DNA from 4 places in the Pseudarthrobacter defluvii genome. Region 1 is predicted to be linked to each of the others. Evidence: riboswitches for the same ligand, from Rfam matches in the RefSeq annotation. Region 1 holds a riboswitch; each other region holds the start of a gene.
The links. A riboswitch is a leader RNA that binds a small molecule or an ion and turns the genes downstream of it on or off. The one in region 1 is predicted to bind cyclic di-AMP.
Positions count from the first base shown of each region.

Region 2: another riboswitch for cyclic di-AMP. It lies ahead of JCQ34_RS19640 (NlpC/P60 family protein); the one in region 1 lies ahead of JCQ34_RS10340 (C40 family peptidase).
Region 3: another riboswitch for cyclic di-AMP. It lies ahead of JCQ34_RS19920 (M23 family metallopeptidase); the one in region 1 lies ahead of JCQ34_RS10340 (C40 family peptidase).
Region 4: another riboswitch for cyclic di-AMP. It lies ahead of JCQ34_RS03180 (hypothetical protein); the one in region 1 lies ahead of JCQ34_RS10340 (C40 family peptidase).

Region 1 covers NZ_CP066362.1:2,241,534-2,245,725, forward strand. The annotation lists gene JCQ34_RS10320 (glucose 1-dehydrogenase) at 1-719, shown strand, start outside; gene JCQ34_RS10325 (DUF1810 domain-containing protein) at 757-1,200, opposite strand; gene JCQ34_RS10330 (DNA alkylation repair protein) at 1,221-1,751, opposite strand; gene JCQ34_RS10335 (TraR/DksA family transcriptional regulator) at 1,748-2,107, opposite strand; cyclic di-AMP (ydaO/yuaA leader) riboswitch at 2,398-2,568, shown strand; gene JCQ34_RS10340 (C40 family peptidase) at 2,572-3,408, shown strand; gene JCQ34_RS10345 (protein adenylyltransferase SelO) at 3,519-4,192, opposite strand, start outside.
Region 2 covers NZ_CP066363.1:9,180-13,371, forward strand. The annotation lists gene JCQ34_RS19630 (heavy metal translocating P-type ATPase) at 1-1,258, shown strand, start outside; gene lspA (signal peptidase II) at 1,306-1,782, shown strand; cyclic di-AMP (ydaO/yuaA leader) riboswitch at 2,127-2,324, shown strand; gene JCQ34_RS19640 (NlpC/P60 family protein) at 2,328-3,107, shown strand; gene JCQ34_RS19645 (DUF3188 domain-containing protein) at 3,470-3,709, shown strand; gene JCQ34_RS19650 (hypothetical protein) at 3,843-4,016, shown strand.
Region 3 covers NZ_CP066363.1:67,784-71,975, reverse strand. The annotation lists gene JCQ34_RS19935 (hypothetical protein) at 1-108, opposite strand, end outside; gene JCQ34_RS19930 (heavy-metal-associated domain-containing protein) at 354-671, opposite strand; cyclic di-AMP (ydaO/yuaA leader) riboswitch at 924-1,105, shown strand; gene JCQ34_RS19925 (NlpC/P60 family protein) at 1,113-1,886, shown strand; cyclic di-AMP (ydaO/yuaA leader) riboswitch at 2,389-2,553, shown strand; gene JCQ34_RS19920 (M23 family metallopeptidase) at 2,625-3,335, shown strand; gene JCQ34_RS19915 (heavy metal translocating P-type ATPase) at 3,541-4,192, opposite strand, start outside.
Region 4 covers NZ_CP066362.1:647,287-651,478, forward strand. The annotation lists gene JCQ34_RS03165 (phosphatase PAP2 family protein) at 1-46, shown strand, start outside; gene upp (uracil phosphoribosyltransferase) at 59-694, shown strand; gene JCQ34_RS03175 (glyoxalase superfamily protein) at 739-1,155, shown strand; gene JCQ34_RS03180 (hypothetical protein) at 1,339-2,085, opposite strand; cyclic di-AMP (ydaO/yuaA leader) riboswitch at 2,091-2,251, opposite strand; gene JCQ34_RS03185 (ArnT family glycosyltransferase) at 2,422-4,192, opposite strand, start outside.

The sequences.
Region 1 (4,192 bases):
GCGCGGACTCAGGCATCGGCGCCGCAACGGCCATTGCCTTTGCCAGGGAAGGCGCCGACGTCGTCCTTTCCTACCTGCCCCAGGAAGAGGAGGACGCCTCCCGCATCGCCGGGATCATCGAGGCCGCAGGCCGTAAGGCTGTCAAGGTGCCGGGCGACCTCAAAGATTCGGCGACGTGCCGGGAACTGGTGGATACCGCGGTTGCCGTGCTGGGCGGGGTGGACATCCTGGTCAACAACGCCGGGAAGCAGGTGGCCCAGGAGGACCTGCAGGACATCACCGACGAGCAGTTCGACCACACCCTAAAGACCAATGTGTACGCCATGTTCTGGGTGACCAAGGCGGCCGTCCCGCACATGCCGGCCGGCTCGACCATCATCAACACCACCTCGATCCAGGCGTACAACCCGTCCCCCACCCTGGTGGACTACGCCACCACCAAGGCCAGCATCAACAACTTCACCAAGGGGCTGGCGCAGCAGCTGGCCCCCAAGGGAATCAGGGTGAACGCCGTGGCCCCGGGACCCATCTGGACCCCCCTGCAAGTCAGCAGCGGCCAGCCCAAGGAGCAGCTGCCGGAATTCGGACAGTCCACTCCCCTGGGCCGGGCAGGACAGCCTGCGGAGCTGGCACCCGCCTATGTCTTCCTGGCCTCACCCGAGTCCAGCTACGTGGTGGGCGAGACGCTGAACGTCAACGGCGGCAGCCCCACGCCCTAGCAGGAACCCCCGGCCCGGCTGACCCGTCAACCTGAGGTCAGTCAGCGGCCTGGCCGGCCAGGATTTCGTCGGTGGCCGGGTCCGGCTCGCCATCGAAGAACTGGGCCAGGACAGTCTTGAACACTGTTTCTCCGGGTGCCGCCCGGAGAAACAGTGTCATGGACGATCGCAGCTTCCTGGCATCGATGCCGCCGAATATGTCTTCGGCGGGCTGGTCGGCGTGGTTGGCCAGGGCCAGGGCGCATTCCAGGAGCCGCGGGCCCAGCACGTCGTGGTCCAGGTAGGCGCGGGCCTCAGCCAGTGAGGAGATGGCGTATTTGCGGGACGTTGCGCTCTGCCCCAAACCGGAAATCTGCGGGAAGACGAACCACATCCAGTGCCCGGATTTCCTCCCGACCTGCAGCTCCCCCAGCGCCTGGTCATAGGTACCGCCGCTGTCTTGCGCGGCAACAAAACGGTCAAGGTCAAAGTGCTCGTTCATGTGGATCTCCCGGTTTAAGGTCAAAGGGTCAAATCGTTGTCGAGGGCGGCTGCCGCCTCCTGAAGCTGCGGGTCGGGGTCGTCCCGCCACCGGGCCAGGACCACACCGGCCCGGTGGCGCTCGCGCTCCCCGAGGCCGGACAGCAGCGGCACCAGGACGTCGGCAAGGAGAGGTTGGGTCAGGTCAGCGGCCTGGGCGGAACGCAGGAAGCCTTCGAGCCGGGTCAGGTCCGAGTGCCGAAGCAGCCGCACCCTTGACTGCAACAGCACCACCGCCGCCAACCGGCGCTCAAACACCGGGCGGGAGCCGGGCCTGGGCTGTCCCCACAGGGCGGAAGCAAGCATCACCGTGGCGTCATGGTCCAGGTCCTTGAATTTACGCAGCGTGTCGCGCACCGTGCCGCGCACCGCTCCGATGGAAGAGCCATAAGAGTCCAGCGCCCAGCCCAGCCGGTTCCCGACGTCGTCCGCCCGATACCAGGCGCCTTCGTTCTGGAGGGTCCGGTCAACGAACTCCACCGCGGCGGACACCACCTCCGTAGGGCCGGTCATCGTCCCCGGCCGGACGAGGCGTGCCGGAGACAAAACGGCGTCCACGGCCGCGCTTCCAGCCTGCCTTCCGCAATGGGTTCACCGCATACTGCGCAGGCGCCGTAGGTCCCCGCGGCCAGGCGGGCCAACGCCGCGTCAATCTGGTCCAGGCCGGCCGAGCTCTGCTTCAGGAGCGCCGAAGCCTGTGAGAGCTCGAAGGCGATCGTGGCCCCTTCGGGATCGTGCTCGTCATCGACGTTGGAGTCCTGCCGGGCCGAATTCGCCGCGTCTATGTCGGCCCGCAGCGCCGGCAGCAGCTCCAGCCGCCGCGCCCGCTCCTCTTCGAGCAGCACGCGGAACCGGTCGAAATCTGGCATGTAATCAGCCTAGCGGTCCGACCGGGAACCGTCGGCATGGAAACGGCCCGTGCCGTGGGGCCAGCAGCATCCCCCTCGCGCCCGTGTCCGCACCGTTACCGGGCTGCACGCCATGGCTATTAGCCGAGCTTAAACCCGGGACGGAGGTAACATCCAAACGTTTGCGGAATTCGAGAGCGGGACCTCGTATGTTATCCAAATGTGACAATGCCGCCGCATGTGGGTTATGGTCTTCAGGTGTCCCTCTCAGTCGGGACATTCCCATCAGTATGCCGAGCCCTGCCGCTGATCATGGGATACAACCGCTCCAGCTGGCAGGGACGGGGGAACCAAGTTTCCGCGGCCACTTGTGGCCTTGGGGTTAAGTCGATAGCGCCTCCGTCCGTTACGGGGATGCTTCCGGCCGGGTATCTCCAGCCCGAACCCGACAGCTCACCCCGCAGGCATGGGAGAGGCGATCAACCGTGTCAAAAAATTCCACCCCTGCCCGTCACCGCGCAACTCCGGCCCGCTCGATTGTTCTCGAGGGCCTCGCCGTGACAGCCAAGTCCCAGGCCCGCTCGCTGGGCCGCCCCGCGCTGGCAGTTGCTGCAGCGTCCGGCATTGCCTTCGGCGTCGGCGCCCCGGCCCACGCCGGTGTCACCGGCCCGGACACCACTGAAAAGACCAACGTGCAGGCCTACTCCGCACCTGCCGCCCCCGTTGCGGCAGCGGCAGCAGGAAGCGTCCACACCGTAGTTTCCGGCGATACCCTCGGTGCCATCGCATCTGCTTACGGCGTTAGCCTGAACGATGTCCTGGCCGCCAACGGCCTGGGCCTGTCCTCGGTTATCTACCCGGGCGACCAGATCCAGATCCCCGGCGCCGGTTACACCGCCGCACCGGCTCCGGCTCCGGCAGCAGCGCCCGTGCAGACTGCAGCCGCCGCTCCGGCCAACACCGGCATGAACATGTCCTACGCCTCGGCCACCCCCGTATCAGCCCCCAGCGGCACGGGCACCGGCGCTGCCATCCTGGCGAACGCCTACAGCCAGCTGGGCGTGCAGCAGGACTGTACTGCCATGGTTGAGAAGGCGCTGCGCTCGGTGGGCAAGTCCGTTGGCGATCTTGCCCCCACCCAGTTCTTCCAGTACGGCACCGTGGTCAGCGCTCCTGCTCCCGGCGACCTGATCATAACCTCCGGCCACGTGGGCGTTTACGCCGGTAACGGCCAGGTTGTCAGCGGCGGCGTGAACGGCTACGACACCCAGGTGCACTCCATCAGCTGGCTGGGCGGCTACTCAGCAGTCCGCGTCGCCTAGTCTTCGCGCAACCGAAGGCGCGCATCCGCGCAGGCATTGAAACAGGAGGGCGGCAGCCGGTACACCGGCTGCCGCCCTCCTGTCGCATCTGCCCTCCGCATCCGCAGCTGTCAGGTCCCGCAGAAGGTCATGTAGCTGCCGAAATCTTCAGGGGCGCCTTCCGCGTAGCGTTCCAGCCCGGACCGCTCGGTGAAGGGATCGCTGACTGCCTCCAGCAGCTGCTGCAAGGGTGCCAGGGTTCCGCCCGTGGCAGCGGCCAGCGCCTCCTCCACAAGGTGGTTCCTGGGGATGTACGCCGGGTTGACGCTGTCCATCAGCTCCGCGTCCGGTTCAAGTGCCTGCCACCGCTCCGCCCAGGAATCGAACGCGGCCAGATCAAGAACCATGCCGCGGACCGGGCGAAGGTCGCCCCGGGCCGCCTTGCCAAGGTTACGGAAGAAGAGGGTGTAGTCCACGGGGCCGTCTTTCAGGATGTCAATGGCGCCGTCCACCAGCGCGGACGTGGTTTCCCCGTCACTGCCCCCGCCGCTGCCAAGGCCGAGCTTGGCATTCATCCCGCTGGTCCACGCCCTGCTGTATTGCCCCCGGAAGCCGCCAAGCACCTCCACCGCCGGGCCAACCGCCTTCTCCTGGTCTTCGTCGATGAGCGGCAGCATCGCCTCGGCGAGCCGGGCAAGGTTCCATTCGGCCAAAACCGGCTGGTTGGCGTAGGCGTAGCGGCCGCTGACGTCGATTGAACTGTAGACGGCGGCGGGATTGAACGCGTCCACGAACGCGCACGGGC
Region 2 (4,192 bases), on a different replicon from region 1:
CATCGTGCACATCGTCGAGGCCGAACAGTCCCGCAAGGGACCCGGGCAGCGCCTGGCGGACAACATCGCCAGCAAGCTCGTCCCCGGCATCCTGATCGCCGCGGCCCTGATCATCGCCTTCGGCTTCATCGTCGGAGAGCCGCTGCTGTGGTTCGAACGCGCCCTGGTCGTCCTCGTGGCCGCATCGCCGTGCGCTTTGGCGATCTCCGTCCCGGTCACCGTTGTCGCCTCCGTCGGCGCCGCCAGCCGCATCGGCGTGCTGATCAAGGGCGGCGGCGCACTGGAAACCCTCGGCAAGATCCGCACCATCGCCCTGGACAAGACCGGCACCCTGACCCGGAACAAGCCCGAAGTCATCGATGTCGCCGCCGCCGGGACCACTACCCGCGAAGACGTTCTTGCCCTCGCAGCCGGGCTGGAGGCCCGCATCGAACACCCCCTGGCCCGAGCCATCCTCGCCGCATCCCCGGCCAGGGCCGACGTGACCGACGTGGACACCGTCCCCGGCGCCGGCCTGGAAGGCCGCTTCGAAGGCAAGACCGTCCGGCTGGGCCGCCCCGGCTGGATCAACGCCGGCGCCCTTGCCGGGGATGTCGAGCGGATGCAAACGGCAGGCGCCACCGCCGTCCTGATCGAATCCGCCGGCGAAGTCATTGGTGCCGTGGCAGTCCGTGACGAACTGCGCCCCGAAGCCCGGGACGTCATCGCCCGGCTGACCGCCTCCGGGTACACCACGGCCATGCTCACCGGTGATAACGCGATCACCGCCGCGGCCCTGGGCAAGGACGCAGGCATCACCGAAGTCCACGCCGACCTCCGCCCGGAAGACAAGGCCGAGATCATCCGGACCCTGAAGTCCCGCCAGCCCACCGCCATGGTCGGTGACGGCGTCAACGACGCCCCGGCCCTGGCCACCGCCGACACCGGTATTGCCATGGGCGCCATGGGCACCGACGTCGCCATTGAAACCGCCGACATCGCCCTGATGGGCGAGGACCTGAACCACCTGCCCCAGGTCCTGGACCACGCCCGCCGGACCCGGTCCATCATGCTGCAGAACGTGGGCCTGTCCCTGCTGCTGATCGCAATCCTGATCCCGCTGGCACTGGTCGGCGCCCTGGGACTGGCTGCGGTCGTCCTGATCCACGAACTCGCCGAAATCGTGGTGATCGGCAACGGCGTCCGCGCCGGCCGGATCAGCCGCAAGACAGCACTCCGGGCGGCCAAACCCGCGCCGGCACTGGAACCTGCCGCGTGAGCGTCCCGTCACCGGCAGATCCGGCAGATCCGGCAAGGACACCACCAATTGGCGCCAAAGCATGGCGGGTAAAAATTGGCCTGCTCGTCTCGGCCGCCGTGCTCGGGGTGGCCGACCTGGTTATCAAGGCCTTGGCCGAGGAACTGCTCTCCAACGGTGCCACGGTCGATCTGGGCCTGGTGAACCTGAAACTGCTGTACAACACCGGGGTCGCTTTCAGCCTCGGGGCTAACCTCGCCCCGTGGCTGGTCATTGCCGCGACCGCCATCATCGTCCTGGCCATGGCCTGGTACGCAGTGTCCACCGCCCCCGCCATGCCGGCGCTCTCCCGGGCGGGTGCGGCGATGGTGGTTGGCGGCGGTGCCGGGAACCTTGTGGACCGGATGGACGGGCGCGGCGTCGTGGACTACCTGCACAGCGGCTGGTTTCCCACCTTCAACCTCGCCGACGTGTTCGTCACCGTCGGCGTAGGGCTGTACGTGCTGGGCAGCCTGCTGGGATCCCGCGAACAGGAAAAGGCGTAACCAGCTGCAGTCCGGACACGGGCCTCCTGACGCTGGAAGTGACTTGCTCATCCTGGCCACGACGGCCGTATTAGCAGCGACCAACATCGATGACATTGCTTCCATGCTTTTCCGGTCCTTGAAAATGAAGGATCGATGGGCGCTGGGATTGAACGGCTGTGGAAGGCAGTGCAGGCACCGGCGGGGTCTGACCAGGTCACTGACGACATCCCCGAAAATACCCCCGCGTATCTGCCGGGTGCCAAGCAGGTTGTTACCACAGTCAGGGCGTTACGCAAATGTGACAAATGGGGCTTTTGTGACATAGGGTCTGACCGTGCCGGTTTCTCCGAATACGGCACTCCCGAGCAGACTTGCCTAACTCTGCCGCTGCCAGGGATCCGTTCGTAAAATTCGTCCGGCAGAGACGGGGAACCCAGAGTTGGCCCGCTTCGAGCAGGCCTTGGGGTGAAGCCGTGCCTGGTGCCTTTCGTGCACCACCGCGGCCGGGTGTCTCCCATCCGAATCCGACAGCTAACCTCGCAGGCAGTGGGAGAGGCCCTTTCATGCCCATGCGCAAAACTCACGGCCGCCACCGCGCGGTCTCCGTCCAGACCAGCGCCATCGCCGTGCTGTCCCAATCCGTCGCCGCAAACGCCGGCACCGCAGGCCGCCAGGCAGCCGTCCTCGCAGCAGCCTCCGGCCTCGTCCTGACCGGTGGCATCACCGCCGCCCAGGCAGCAGACACCCCGGCCCAGCGCGACGCCGAGCCGGCATCCACCCTCGAAGTCGCAGGCCAGGCCCAGACCCCGCTGACCGCCGACGCCACGATCCAGATCACCTTCGAGCGTCCCGCAGTGGAAACCACGCCTGCACCCGTCGTGGAAGCACCCAAGCCAGTCGCCGCCGAAGCGCCCAAAGCCACGGTCCCCGTGGGCGCTGCCACTGTGAAGCCAGCCGCTGCGCCCGCCAAGGCCCAGGTCACCGTCACCCCTGCCGCGCCGGCGCCCGCGCCGGCCGCGGGCGGGATCAACGCCATCATGCTGTCCTCCGCCTACGCCCAGATCGGTATGATCCAGGACTGCACACGGCTGGTCGAAAACGCCCTCAACGCTGCCGGCATCCCCGTCGGCGACCTCGGCCCGATGCAGTTCATGAACTACGGCACCGTCGTCACCGACCCCCAGCCCGGCGACATGGTCATGCAGCCCGGCCACGTAGGAATCTACGTCGGCAACGGCCAAGTCCTCAGCTCCGGCCTGAACGGCAAGAACGAAACAGCGGTCCACCCCCTGACCTGGATGACCTCCAAAGGCGCCGTGACCTTCGTGCGCGCAGGCAAATAAAACCACTGAAGGCCGGTGATTCAATGCCTTGGGGGCAATGAATCACCGGCCTTCAGCATGCCCTCGCACACTGGACCCTCTGTCGAGGGTCGAGTACCCTGCCTCTTACTCCGGTCCGGCGCCTCAAAACCTCTGCACCCTCACACCAAGGGACCGGAGACGCCGGAAGGTCCCGCCGAAGCCTGTTGTGCTGAGGTGCAACCGTACAGCCGAAGGCTCGCCCGTTTCCACGGACAGGCCCCGTGGCTGTTGAACCCTCCAGAGGAGTTCCGGCGAGAACGGCAAGACGTACTGCGGGCGCCAACCCCCTGCGTGGCGGCACGTGAAAAGGTGGGCATGGCTTTTCCGCATATGCTGGATGGGTGCTAAACGAGTTTTGGGCCACCGCACCTGCATCGTACAAAGCGGTTGTTTTCAGTGCCATGGCCCTGATTGCGCTGGGAATCGCGATTAACATTTTTGGCCAGACCGCCAAAAATGAGGCCCTGTCGTTTGCATCGCTGGCTGTCATAGGCGCGGGACTGCTGCTTCACGCTGCAGGGGTTGTCATCCGCGGACATCAGGTCCAGAAACGCCTTCGAAATTCTTCAAGAAAAGGATGACCCAGTGCAGAACGCTTTCGTCGCGGCTGGCCTGCAGGCCCTAAGCACGATGCCTACTCCCGGTCCCGGAACTGACGGGCTGAGGCCCGGTTTGAGTCCCGATCAGGTATCACCGGGATTTCTCGGGTTTCTGATGACCGCGTTTATGGTCATAGCCGTCGTGATGCTCATGGTGTCCATGACCCGGCGGATCCGCCGGGTTCGCTACCAGGCGCAGGTCCGTCTGCCAGGGCAGGACAGTCCGGACGCAGCGGATACGAACCTTGCCACCGCCGGTGAGCCGCAAGCCGGCAAGCCCACACCCTAACGAAACTTCCGGGGCCCTGTCGAGTGGTTCGCCAATATGTTCCAGCACCAGCCACGTGCATTGACGCAGTGGCTGACCTGCACGGACCTGGTGGACGCGCGAGTCCATTCATCCATTCCTGTACAGTCGTGAGGAGCCTCATCGCGCCCCACGGATGCTGTCCCGCCCCCGGGCCA
Region 3 (4,192 bases), on a different replicon from region 1:
GCTCATGACGTGCATGCCAAAGATGCCGGCAATGATGGCCAGGGCCGCGGTCAGGAACCCTCCCCGCAGGAGGAGGGCCGTGAGAAGGCGACGATGCGCTGGAGTCACGACTCTTCCTCCTTTCCGTAGAGTTCTCACTACAAGGGTAAACCTGCAGAATGTGCCTGCCGGCCCGCTCCTTCTAGTTCAAACGCGCGGGCCTGCATGTCCGTCTACCGGCGTCGGCGTCGGGATGGTGGCTTTCCGGCACAAGCCGCCCGGGGGCACCTGCGGGTGCTGTCATTGTGGAACGGCCCTCCTCCCCGGAAAGCACAATGCCCCGCGCGAGGAGAGGCTCCGGGGACGTGCAGACATTAGATTCCGACGAAGGTATACCCGGCGGCAGTCACAGCCTCCCGCGTCGCTGCCGCGTCAACCGTACCTTGCACCCACAGACGGGAACGGCCGCCAGGGACGAGATCAACGGAGGCAGACTCCACCCCATCAACGGCAGAGACGGCCTTCTCGACCGTCTGAACGCAGTGCCCGCAGGTCAAGCCGTCCACAGCGAATTCAACGGTAGTGGCACCGGCGGCTGCGGTGGGGGCAGGGGCGGCTTCAGTCGAGCAGCAGCTGCACCCGGACGCGGAGGAAGCAAGCGGCAGCTGGGTACGGTTTTCGGTTCCACACATGTCAGTTTCCATTCCTTGACGAAGGACTAATGGGCGCTGGGATTGAACGGCTGTGAAAGCCGGGCGCAGGGGCCGGCCGGGACATACCACTTCACTGACAACAACAGAAACTATACCGGGTGGGGGTATCGGGAAGAAAGGAGATGTCCTGTGATATGCATCTCATGTTATTCAAATGTGACAAATGAGGCCTGCGTGAAGTACGGTCGAAGCCGTGCCGGTTTCTCCGAATGCGGCACTCCCGAGCGGACTTGCCTAACTCTGCCGCTGCCCGGGATCCGTTCGCAACTTTCGTCCGGCAGAGACGGGGAAACCAACAGTGGCCTGCTGCGGGCAGGTCTTGGGGTGAAGCCGTGCCTGGTGCTTTTGGCGCCGGTCCGGCCGGGTGTCTCCCATCCGAATCCGACAGCTAACCTCGCAGGCAGTGGGAGAGGCCCTTTCATGCCCATGCGCAAAGCTCACGGCCGCCACCGCGCGGTCCCTGTCCAGACCAGCGCCCTTGCGGTGTTGTCCAAATCGGTCGCCGGAAACGCCGGTGCCGCCGGCCGGCAGGCGGCCGTTATCGCCGCGGCGTCCGGCCTTGTCCTGACCAGTGGCATTGCCGCCCAGGCAGCCGATGCCCCGGCCCAGCGTGAGGCGGAGCCGGCTCAGGCACTGGAAGTCGCCAGCCAGGTCCAGGCCCCGCTCAGTGCGGACGCAACGGTCCGGATTTCCTTCGAGCGCCCCGCGGTGGAGACCACCCCGGCGCCGGTGGTGGAAGCACCCAAGCCAGCCGCCGTCGAGGCGCCCAAGGCGTCCGCCGCACCCGCGGTGGCTGCAGCGGCTGCGCCCGTGAAGGCGCGGGTGACGGTTGCCCCTGCTGCTGCCGCTCCTGTAGCCGCGCCCGTGGCCGGCGGTATCAACGCCATCATGGTTTCCTCCGCCTACGCCCAGATCGGCATGATCCAGGACTGCACCCGACTGGTCGAAAACGCCCTCAACGCTGCCGGTATCCGTGTCGGGGACCTGGGTCCCATGCAGTTCATGAACTACGGCACCGTGGTCACCGACCCGCAGCCCGGCGACATGGTCATGCAGCCCGGCCACGTAGGAATCTACGTCGGCAACGGCCAGGTCCTCAGCTCGGGCCTGAACGGGAAGAACGAAACCGCAGTGCACCCGCTGACCTGGATGACCTCCAAGGGCAGCGTCACGTTCGTCCGCGCCGGTAAGTAAGCCACTGAAGGGCCGGTGATGCACTGCCTTGGGGGCTGTGCATCACCGGCCCTTCAGCACTTCTGCCCCGGTTGGACGCAGATTCATCCCGTAACGGCGGTCCAAAGCGGCGCGACCGCACATGGTTGGTAGCCACCAGGACCGAGCTGGCGGCCATCGCAGCGCCGGCGATCATCGGGTTGCGCAGGCCCAGCGCGGCGACCGGGATGCCGACGGCGTTAGAGAAGAACGCCCAAAACAGGTTGGTCTCTATGCGCGCCAGCGTACGGCGGGGCAGCCAATCGGTTGCGCGATCCGGCCGGGTCAGTGCCCGTAACCACCGGATCGCCCGATCACGATGTCCGCCCGCCACCGTGCGGGCAATGCGCGCTGCTTGGGTCAGGCAGCCGCGAGTGGAGTGAATAACGGATTTGTAACTTATGCGAACGGTTCGCTACTCTAGGGAGGCATACCCCTGGCGGGTATGTGTTGCCCGCTACGCCAAACCCCGCCGGCGGCCTACAACTATGAATTTCTCAAGGCGGGGGCGGAGGATCCACTTACGGCGCGCGCGGAGCGCGCCTTGGGGCGAAGCTACTTGGCGGCTGCGCTGCCGCGCGTCCTCCAGCAGCCGGACAGTCCACTCGTCCGAATCCGACAGCTAACTTCGCCGGCGCCGAGAGGACCACTATCTTGTCTGCCCAGCCCAAACACGGCCGTCGCCGTGCCCTTCCTGCTCCCAGGCCACGCCGCCCCCTTATGCGTGACGCTGCCATTCTGCTGCGGAGCCAACAGTGGGGCGTTACAGCTGCCGTCACGGGAATGATCGCCCTGACGGCCCTTTCGGCTGCGCAGGCCGACCCGGGTGGCCGCGCCGGAGCCCCGGACCGGACCGCCGCGTCCACAGTTCCTGCCGTTGAGGCTGCCGTTACCGCAGTGCCGACCGCCATCCTGACCTTTGACAGCCCCGCAGTGACCTCCCAGCCGGCTCCTAAACCGGCGTCGCCCGTGGAGGCTGCCGGAACGGTTTCAGGATCGACCCCAGTGGCACCGGATGCGGTGGCCCCCACTGAGCAGTCCAGCGGCCTGAGGGCACCACTGGCCGCCATGAATGTGAGCTCCCCCTACGGATTCCGTGTCAGCCCCATCACCGGAGCTGCCGGCGAACTGCACACTGGCGTCGACCTGACAGGAGCATGCTCGACTCCGGTGTTCGCTGCGGGCTCAGGGAAAGTCGTCGAGGCGGGCTGGAGCCCATATGGCGGTGGCAACCGGATCGTTGTGGATCATGGCAACGGGATGAAGACCACATACAACCACTTGGCCAGCATCGGTGTTTCTATCGGGCAACCAGTAACGCAGGGCCAAGAGATTGCGGGCGTTGGTACGACCGGGGCGTCAACTGGTTGCCATCTTCATTTCGAAGTCGTAGTCAACGGTGCCACCGTCAATCCCTCGGCCTACATTTAACGAGACACGAGGATTCCGGCTATGATCCGTCAGCTGTTCCTGGTTGCGGAAACTCAGACCGCCCGCTGACCTGGATGGCCTCCAAGGGCGCCGTCACGTTCGTCCGCGCGGGTAAATAAACTACTGAAGGCCGGTGATGTGCTGCCTTGGGGGCTGTGCATCACCGGCCTTCAGCATGTCTGCCGCAGGTGGGCGGCGTTTCACCTCATTGCGTCCGTCCGAAGCGGCGCAACCGCAGCGAGTTGGTCACCACCAGGACCGAGCTGGCGGCCATCGCGGCGCCGGCGATCATCGGGTTCAGCAGGCCCAGCGCGGCGACCGGGATGCCCACGGCGTTGTAGAAGAACGCCCAGAACAGGTTCGTCTTGATCGTGGCCAACGTCTTTCGGGACAGCCCGATGGCTTCCGCGACCTGCCCCAGATCGCTTCCCATGACCGTCAGGTCTGCGGCGGCGATGGCCACGTCGGTCCCGCTGCCCATGGCGATGCCCAGGTCAGCCTGGGCCAGGGCCGCGGCGTCATTAACGCCATCCCCTGCCATCGCCACGGTCGCGCCGGATTTCTGCAGCCGGCGCACGGCCTCGACCTTGCCTTCGGGCAGGACCCCTGCCAGCACATCCGCGGCCGGGATGCCCACCTTCGCGGCAACGGCCAGCGCCGCGGAGGCGTTGTCGCCGGTCAGCAGGATCGGACGCAGTCCGAGTTCCTTCAACCTGCCGATCGCGGCAGCCGAGCCCGGTTTGATGGTGTCGGTGAGGCTGATCAGGCCCGCGGCCTGCCCGTTCACGCCGACCCAGATCACGGTCGCTCCGGAGTCCTCCAGCGCGTGCAGATGCTCCAGGCTTTCGGCGGGGGTG
Region 4 (4,192 bases), 1.6 Mb from region 1:
CAAGGAGGGCGCGTCCGGAAGCCGAGGCAAGGACACCGCCGGGTGATAGTTTTGGGGGATGCGCACTCTCGTTGTTGACCACCCCCTGGTCGCCCACAAGCTCACCGTCCTGCGGGACAAGAACACGCCGTCGCCGGTTTTCCGCCAGCTGACGGAAGAGCTGGTGACTTTGCTGGCGTATGAAGCCACGCGGGAGGTCCGCACCGAGCCCGTGACCATCGAGACTCCCGTCAGCACCACTATTGGCACCGCATTCACCAAGCCCACGCCGCTGGTGGTTCCCATCCTGCGTGCCGGCCTGGGAATGCTGGAGGGCATGACCAAGCTGGTGCCCACCGCCGAGGTGGGCTTCCTGGGCATGGCCCGGGACGAGGAAACGCTGGACATCATCACCTACGCCGAGCGCCTCCCGGAGGACCTGACAGGCCGCCAGGTCTTCGTGCTGGACCCCATGCTCGCCACCGGCGGCACGCTGCGCGAGGCCATCAAGTTCCTGTTCAAGCGGGGCGCGTCGGACGTCACCTGCATCTGCCTGCTGGCGGCCCCGGAGGGCCTTGCCAAGCTGGAGGAGGAACTGGGCGACGCAAACGTGCACATCGTCCTGGCCTCCATCGACGAGAAGCTCAACGAGAAGTCCTACATCGTTCCCGGCCTGGGCGACGCCGGCGACCGGCTCTACGGCATCGCAGGGTAGTTTTCACCCTTTCTGGATGCTGGTCCCGCCGCTAGCCTGTGCGGATGGACTGGAAACTGGAACTTGTCTTTGTCCCTGTATCCGACGTTGACCGCGCCAAGGACTTCTACGTCAACAAGGTGGGCTTCAACGCGGACTACGACGAGCGGCCGTCGGACGACATCCGTTTTGTACAGCTGACCCCGCCCGGCTCTGCCTGCTCCATCTGCATGGGCGAGGGGCTTTTGGACGCCCCTCCCGGCACGGGGACCACTCTCCAAATGGTGGTCGACGATATCCAAAAAGCGCACGACCAGCTGAAGAACAACGGTGTGGACGTCAGTGATGTCGAGGTGCTCCCATGGGGCCACTTCGTCTACTTTGCGGATCCGGACGGCAACAAGTGGGCCGTCCAGTACATACCGTGGCGGAACGCTGGGCAGGACAGCAGCGCGCAGGACGCTGGGCAAGGCAACAGTTAAAAGCAAACCGCGGGCCGCATCGTGATGATGCGGCCCGCGGTTTGTGCTGGAATTTCGCAGCTTTGCCCCGTCGCCAAGGCGTACGACGGCGGATGGCCGGCGACACGCCGTCGAACGCCCCCAAAGGTGGGGAGATTCAGCGGAAGAGTTCCCTTTGAGCCCCCGGCGCCAGGGGAGTGGTGCCTAGTACCAGTTGTGGGCGAGGTGGAAGTTCAGTGCGCCGCAGGGGGACTGGTAGCTCTTCTTGATGTAATCGAGGCCCCAGTTGATCTGGGTGCGGTAGTTGGTCAGGTAATCCGCGCCGGAGCTGGCCATCTTCTCCGCGGGCAGGGACTGGACGATGCCGTATGCCCCGCTGCTGGGATTGGTGGCCGTGGTGGTCCAGTCCGACTCCTTGGTCCACAGTGTCTGCAGGCACTGCATCTGGTCAGGTCCCCAGCCAAAGGTTGCCAACTGGCCGGCGGCGTAGGCCTGGGCGCCGGCGGGATCATTAACCGCGACGGCGGGTGCCGGCTCAGGTGCAGGAGCAGGCTCGGGTGCCGGAGCCGGTGCAGGGGCTGGTGCAGGAGCCGGGGCTTCTGCTGCGGGGGCTGCCGGTGCCGGCGCGGGGGCTGGTTCCGCTGCCTGCGGCGCAACGCTTATTGCCGCCGGAACGGACGCTGCCGGGTTGGAACGGATTTCGCTCTTCTCGATGCTCATTTGGGCGTCGGCCGCTGCCGTGGAAGAGTTTGAATCGGTGGATGACACCGGAGTCATGTTGCTGGTCGCCTGACCTGCCGCGCCTACCCCCACCAGCACCGCGCAGGATGCTGCGAGGATCCCGGCTCGCGTACCGAAGCTGGTCTTCTTTGCGGGCTTTGTAGCTGCTTGCTGCTCTGCCCGGTGTTTAGCCTTGGCATGCAGGCATGGTTCTGCCGTGTTTTTGGACATGATTGATCGCCTCTCACACCTGCGGAGTTAGCTGTCGGGTTCGGATGAGGGCATCCGGCCGCACGGAAAAATCACGTACTGGCTTAACCCCAAGGGCGTACATTGCCCGGGACGGTGGGTCCCCCGCCTCTGCCGTTGCTCAATCGGGATCCGGGGAAGCGGCAGAGCTTGGCGTCAACCCGGGATATGCGGCCCGAACGGGAGCCGCACCCAATCGACGGTACAGGAAAAGCATTCCAATGTCACATTTGGGTAACGGATGTCACGATCTTTGGCGCGCCGCTTTGCGGTCTGCGTCCGGTTGAGTCGTTACTTTCGGTACACCATGCCGTGTTGTTACCTTGCCAAGATGTAGAGGGTAGTGCCGCCGATGCTTTGCGGAGTGAAGTTTTCCGAAACCCACTGCGCGATCCGGGCCGAGGCATCCGAACCGGAGGCGGATCGCATGGTTCCGCCGCTGATGAAGTAGTGGATCCTTCCCTGCCTCACGAGGTCCTGGAATTGGGCCAGGGTGGGGGAGGGGTCGGTGCCGTTGAAGCCGCCCACCGCCATCACGGGCAGTTCCGTTGCCAATTGGTACCCGGCGGCATTGTTGGAGCCCACCACCGCTGCTGCCCAGGTGTAACCGGATGCGCCGTCTTTGAGCGCGGCCACGAGATCCGCTGATGGGGTGGGTGCGCCGAGGAGCCCGCCCATGCCGCCCGCAAATCCAGCACCGCCTTGGGTTGTCCCGCCGGTCCCGCCGCGGTTGGCCTGCTGCTGGAAGCCTTGTCCCGTGGAGTTCTGCCCGGCGAAGCCTTGTCCTGTAACTCGGCCGGAGTTGTTCCGGCCGGCCGCACTGAAGCCTCCCGGCCCGCGTCCGCCGGCGCCAAAGCCGGAGGCTGGCCCTGCACTCACGATTGCCCCGCTGTGTGCCGTCGCCGCGGTGGTGATGGAGTAGGCCAGCGGCCCGGCGAGCGACGCGGCAATGGCGAGGGCCGCCGTCGTCCGCTGCATGGAACGCAGGCGCAGGAACCTGTTGAGCCCGAGTCCTGCCGCGGCGGCCACACCTCCGGCGAGCACCAGCCAGCGCAGCCATGGGCCGTAAGCGGACGTGGTTCCCAGCAGATGGAAGGCCATAAGAGCTGCCGTGGCCACCGCTGCGGCCAGGAAGATGCCGGCAGCGGCCTGCCGGCGGTGCTGCCACAGCAGAACGGAGCCCAAGCCGGCCAGCGCGGCGATACCCGGCGCCAGTGCAACCGCGTAGTACGGGTGGATGATGCCGGCCATGAAGCTGAAGACGAGGCCCGTCACCAGGACCCACGAGCCCCAGACGATGACGGAAGCGCGGACGGCATCGGTGCGTGGCGCCCGTCGCCCAACCCACACCAGTCCCACCGCAAGGATGAGGGCGGACGGCAGCAGCCATGCAATTTGGCCGCCAAACTCGCTGTTGAACATCCTGAGTAGGCCGGGAACACCCCAGCCGTTGCCGCCGCCCACGCTGCCCGTTTCGTCGCCCGTCAACCGGCCCAACCCGTTGTAACCCAGGGTCAGCTCCAGGATGGAGTTGTTTTGCGACCCGCCAATGTAAGGCCGCATGTCCGCCGGAGTCAGCTCCACGGCCAGCAGCCACCATCCGGCGGAAATTACCATCGCTGCCGCTGCCGCTGCCAGCCGGAGCAGCCGCCGCCGCATCCTGCCCGGCCCCGCAACCATGTAGGCCAGGGCGAACCCGGGAAGCACCAGCAGGACCTGCAGTTGCTTGGCCAGGAACCCGAAGCCCAGGAACGCCCCGGCCAGCAGGAGCCAGCGCAGCCGGTCCTCCTGGACTGCACGCAGGACCGCGTATCCGGCGGCCGTCATGAGCAGCACCAGCAGGGCGTCCGGGTTGTTGAACCGGAACATCAGTGTGGCCACCGGGGTGAGGGCCAGGACTGCCGCCGCCAGCAGGCCTGCGCGGTGCGCGAGCCGGACGTCACCGGTGGCCGGTGCTGCGGCCCGCCGCACTGCCACGTAGAGCAGCCAGGCAGCGCCAACCCCCATCAGCGCCTGGGGAACCAGGATGCTCCAGGAGCTCAGGCCGAAGATCCGGACCGAGAGCCCCATGATCCACAGGGAAGCCGGC